DNA from 2 places in the Paenibacillus sp. V4I7 genome. Region 1 is predicted to be linked to the other one. Evidence: riboswitches for the same ligand, from Rfam matches in the RefSeq annotation. Region 1 holds a riboswitch; the other holds the start of a gene.
The links. Region 1 has a riboswitch for cyclic di-AMP ahead of QFZ80_RS36975 (APC family permease). Riboswitches for the same ligand answer to the same signal wherever they lie in the genome.
Positions count from the first base shown of each region.

Region 2: another riboswitch for cyclic di-AMP. It lies ahead of QFZ80_RS32975 (resuscitation-promoting factor); the one in region 1 lies ahead of QFZ80_RS36975 (APC family permease).

Region 1 is NZ_JAUSZD010000002.1:7,880,665-7,883,141, forward strand. Features, by position in the region: gene QFZ80_RS36970 (spore germination protein) at 1-705, opposite strand, end outside; cyclic di-AMP (ydaO/yuaA leader) riboswitch at 1,049-1,200, shown strand; gene QFZ80_RS36975 (APC family permease) at 1,298-2,477, shown strand, end outside.
Region 2 is NZ_JAUSZD010000002.1:7,041,549-7,044,025, reverse strand. Features, by position in the region: gene QFZ80_RS32980 (ABC transporter ATP-binding protein) at 1-655, opposite strand, end outside; cyclic di-AMP (ydaO/yuaA leader) riboswitch at 938-1,123, shown strand; gene QFZ80_RS32975 (resuscitation-promoting factor) at 1,417-2,477, shown strand, end outside.

The sequences.
Region 1 (2,477 bases):
GATAACACGACCATTTTTCAGGTGGTCAGCCGTTTCTGCCGGTCGCTCAGAAGTTAAACAAGGGGACATAAGACTGAAATTCCCTTTTCCTAAAACTTTAATGATTTCTTGCAAATGATGAAATTCTTTTGCTTTGTTTGCCTCGAGCTTCTTAATTAAAGATGTAAGTAAATTATGATTTACAGAGTCTGATAAATAAGTTACGGTCGTTCTTTTTGGTTGTTTTGTCCCCAAAATCAAGGTTTTCATGGTTAGTGTAGGGGATCTTAGCTCGTCGCGGATCAACGCCATATTGGTGTCCAAATCCTCATTAAATGCTACAAAAGAAGAATCAATGACGTTTTCATTTTGTGGAACATTTAGCGTTCTCCTAATCGTTGACGGAACAGGCTTGATAACAAAATTTCTTATAGGGTTATCGAGTAAGTATATGACTAAATTACCTTCCAATAAGCTGCTCATCTGCAAGTCGTAAGAAGCGTTTAATTTGCCATTAAATAGGCTTATTTGTTGCAGCCAATCACTGATTGGACTGGACTCCATCCAAGATAATAATTGATTCGTTTGTGAAAGGTTAACAAAGGGGCGAAAATAACAAAATACAACTTCCTTATCCAAAAGTTGTTTTCGTTCCATAACAAAATCGCTATTTGACTCAAATTGAAGTTTAAGTCTGGCTATATCCGTTGTTTCTGTCAGATTCATGTCATCACCTGAAAGTAGGTTTCCTTGGAAAACGGAAATTTATTCCTTACCCCTCAGAAGTGAATGGTTAGATGATTATGCAGTTCCTCATTTGTTTCTTGTACAGGAGTTAGAGTTACCATCATAATGCAATATTCTCCTTTACTTTGCTCCAATAATAACTCGGATCATTAACAAATGTTTAAAAAACCACGATGTAATAAGAGAACAGAAGAAAATCAATGAATCGTATGATTGTAAGCGAATTATTGAGTGAAAGTGGTGGTTGGAGTTATCTTTTTAAGTTTTTTCGATCCTTTACTATGCTGCAAGAAGAGAGTAGTATTCAACTCGTACGTTACAGTTGAATATTTCGCTTAATTTTCTTATTTAGAAAAGCGGGGGAACCATAAGATTCATGGGGTGAGTAAAGGTGCTTCAGTAGGGTACCTTTTAGGGCAGATTCTCGCGGCCCGAACCCGACAGCTAACCTCGTAAGCGACCGTGGGAAGGAGAACATGTGTATAAACACAAGGTCTATCCTTGTGTTTTTTTGCGTCCTAAAACGCAGTTTTCAGTCAGAGACTAGGTTTAATTGGAGGAAATAACACGAATGACAAGCGATTCATTAAAAAAAATTATGTTTGGCAAACCGCTCAAATCCAGCGAAATTGAATCAGAAAAATTGCCGGTTTGGAAAGGACTGCCGATTCTATCCTCGGATGCCTTATCGTCGGTCTCCTACGGGACAGAGCAGATTCTTTTAGAACTCGCGACCGTTGGGATTGCCGCTTTTGCGTTCTCTTTGCCCATTGCGATATCCATTATCGCTTTGATTATGCTTCTTGTTTTGAGCTACCGACAGGTGATTGAGGCGTATCCGCAAGGCGGCGGAGCCTATATGGTTACCAAAGAAAATCTAGGAATGGCATGGGGAAGATTGACAGGAGTTTCGCTGCTTATCGACTACACACTTACCGTTGCCGTTTCAATCTCTGCCGGCGTGCAGGCGATTACGTCAGCTTTTCCATCGGCGGTGCCGTATATTGTTCCGATTACTTTAATTCTTGTATGGATCATGGTTTGGCTTAATCTGCGAGGAACTTCAGAATCAGGTACGATTTTCGCTATTCCAACGTACTTTTTTATTCTTTGTATATTACTGCTAGTGGGCAAAGGCATATACGATATGCTGACAGGATCATTGAATACGCATCCTATTGCGTTTGCTCCGAGTTCAATGACGAGCTCATTAACGTTATTCGTCCTTTTAAAAGCATTTTCCTCCGGGTGTTCAGCCGTGACAGGGATCGAAGCCATCTCCGATGCCGTGCCGCATTTCCGCACACCGTCCGTAAAAAACGCGAAGCGTACGTTAGTATCCTTAGGGACACTTTTGGCTATCGTGTTTGGAGGAGTAACGATCTTAGCTTTGGGATATGGCATTGCACCTGATCCTAATGGTCATACATCCGTATTATCGATGGTAACAGAGCATGCTTTTGGTCGTGGAGCGATGTACTATGCAACTCAAATCGGTACCATGCTTATTCTAGTTTTGGCAGCCAATACTAGCTTCAACGGGTTTCCAATCTTAGCATCCATTATGGCACAGGATAAAAACTTCCCGCGTATGTTCTCATTCCGAGGAGACCGACTTTCGTTTCATTATGGTATTATCACACTCGGCGTACTGGCCAGTATTCTTCTTATTGGTTTCAAAGGTAAGACAGATGCACTCATTCCTCTATATGCGATAGGCGTGTTTTTATCTTTTACACTTGCGCAAGGCG
Region 2 (2,477 bases), 840 kb from region 1:
CACCCTGAGCAACCATACGACCTCGATGAAGGACAACGTAATTATCGCAATATTTTTCAATGGTTGACAAAATATGCGATGAGATGAGGAATGATGCTCCTTTATGTTTCATTTTCACCATTAATTCGAGTAATGAACGGATCGCTAATGGGTCGAGGCCGAGAAAGGGTTCATCGATAATATATAACGAGGGTTCGATCAGAAATGCGTTCATAATCATGACTTTCTGTTTCATTCCTTTGGATAAATGACTGGCGAAGCTGTTCAGCTTGTCCTTCATTTGAAACTGCTCCAAAAGGGAGCTGGATCGAGCCAAATAGTCGTCCTTCGACAAGCCGTAGGCCATAGCGGTTAGCTCAAGGTGTTCGCGGATCGTAAGCTCTTCGTAGAGCTCGGGGCTTTCGGGTACATAAGCGTATGTAGCACGATAGGACAAAGGATTTTCAGCTAAAGTCAGACCGTTAATTCGAATGGATCCTTTTTGCGGTTGAAGAAGGCCGAGAATGTTTTTGATCGTCGTACTTTTACCCGCGCCATTAAGTCCGATCAGACCCATCATTTCACCTTGACGGATAGAAAAGGTTAGGTCATGAAGAACGGGTTTTTTTGGTAAATATCCCCCATATAAAGAGTCAACTTGTAGAATGGAGCCCATCTCATTGCCTCCCTGATTAGCAAATTATTGGTATTTATGAATCACTTTCCTATACGAACATTATAAACAAATTTGTAATTTAAGCCTAGTTTTGGGGTGAAAAGTTGAAAAGAGTTAGTATACGTACGTTAAAGTGAGATATAAGTAGAAATAGAGCTATTTAATTGTTCATTTAAGCGAATTTTAGTCGATTTAGCCCTTTTTAGTAGGTGTTAATCCCTTTACAGGTTAAGATTAACAGCGTAATATACTTTTCATAATAACTTAATAACCAATTTGCCATTTTTCCATTCGCTGAGTTCCATTTATGGGAACGGGGGAACCACTGTAAGCTGAAGAAGCGTGCTTCTTGAGTGAACAGAGTGAGTAACAGGGGTGAATCTTTGAGTATACTTCGTATGCTCTTAGTAGGGCGACTCTCACGTCCGAATCCGTCAGCTAACCTCGTAAGCGTAAGAGAGGTAACGATTGTCGTGCGTGCTATTTGTGTATTTTACTATACAAACTAAGCCAGCGAGAAGAGTCCTCTTCTTGCTGGCTTTTTGTCTTCATAAAGGGCTATACACATTTCGGACGACTAATATTTGCCCGGAATTCATATGAATGTTGAATAGGCAAACTGGTGTGGGACGACCAGAAGGCAGCGGTTTAGCACCGTACTGCTGATGGCGAACACGTTAAGTTAAACTAAAAAACCTTAGTCGCGTCAAATCTAATCATGCTGTAACCTGGCGGCGAGGCTTTGAAGGAGGACCGAAGAAGTGGGCAGTATCTCTATTAGCGAGACCCATGTAAAACGATCATCCAGCATGTCCTTCGCATTGCGATGGAAGCATGAAAACTTGCGTTTGATTTTAAGCTTAGCCATAATTTCAATCGCAATGACTTTCATGTTTTTGGTGTTGTTGTACGGTACGGCTACCAAGAGCGTATCCGTGGTTGTGAATGGACAAGAAACCGTTGTGCATACGAAGCAATGGGTCCTGCAACGCCTACTGGATGAACAAGCCATAAAGATTGGTGAACACGATGAAATTTCTACTGCGCCAACGACAACAATCAAGGGTGGAGACAAAATTGTCATCGAACATGCCTCACCGATTCAATTGACTGCTGATGGAAAGACCACCACTGTTTACACAACTGCAAGAACGGTAGAAAGTGCATTGCAACGTTTACATATTGCACTTGGGGAGCACGATCGTTTAACTCCCGAACCGACAGCCTCTCTGAGCTCGGGCGATGAAATCAAAATCGTTCGTGTAAAAAAAGAGACGGAGGAAGTAACTGAGCCGATTGCGTTCGATACGGAAAAGAAGAGCGACGCATCGCTACTCAAAGGCAAAGAGCAAGTCGTCCAAGAAGGTAAAGAGGGCGTACTCTTGAAGAAGAAAGAAAAGACTTTCGAAGATGGTGTTTTAGTCGCGGAAGCAGTTGTGGGTGAAGAAGTACAAACAGAAAGTATTAATAAAGTTGTGTCCGTAGGTACGAAAAACCCTGTGGTTGTTCTCTCGTCTTCATCACCTAGTGTGGATGAGGTTTCGAAGAACGGTGTTACCTTTGGTTATAAACAAATCCTGAAGAATGTGAAGTTAACTGCGTATTCAGCAGGCGTTGCATCCACAGGTAAATCCGAAGGATCACCTGGTTACGGTAAAACCTATACAGGGACTACGGTGTCAGAAGGCAGAACGATTGCTGTTGATCCAAAAGTCATCCCGCTCGGATGGTGGGTATTCATCGAGGGCATTGGCTTCCGCCGTGCTGAAGATATTGGCAGCGGTGTGAAAGGTCAAATGATTGATGTCTACTTTGAAGATCA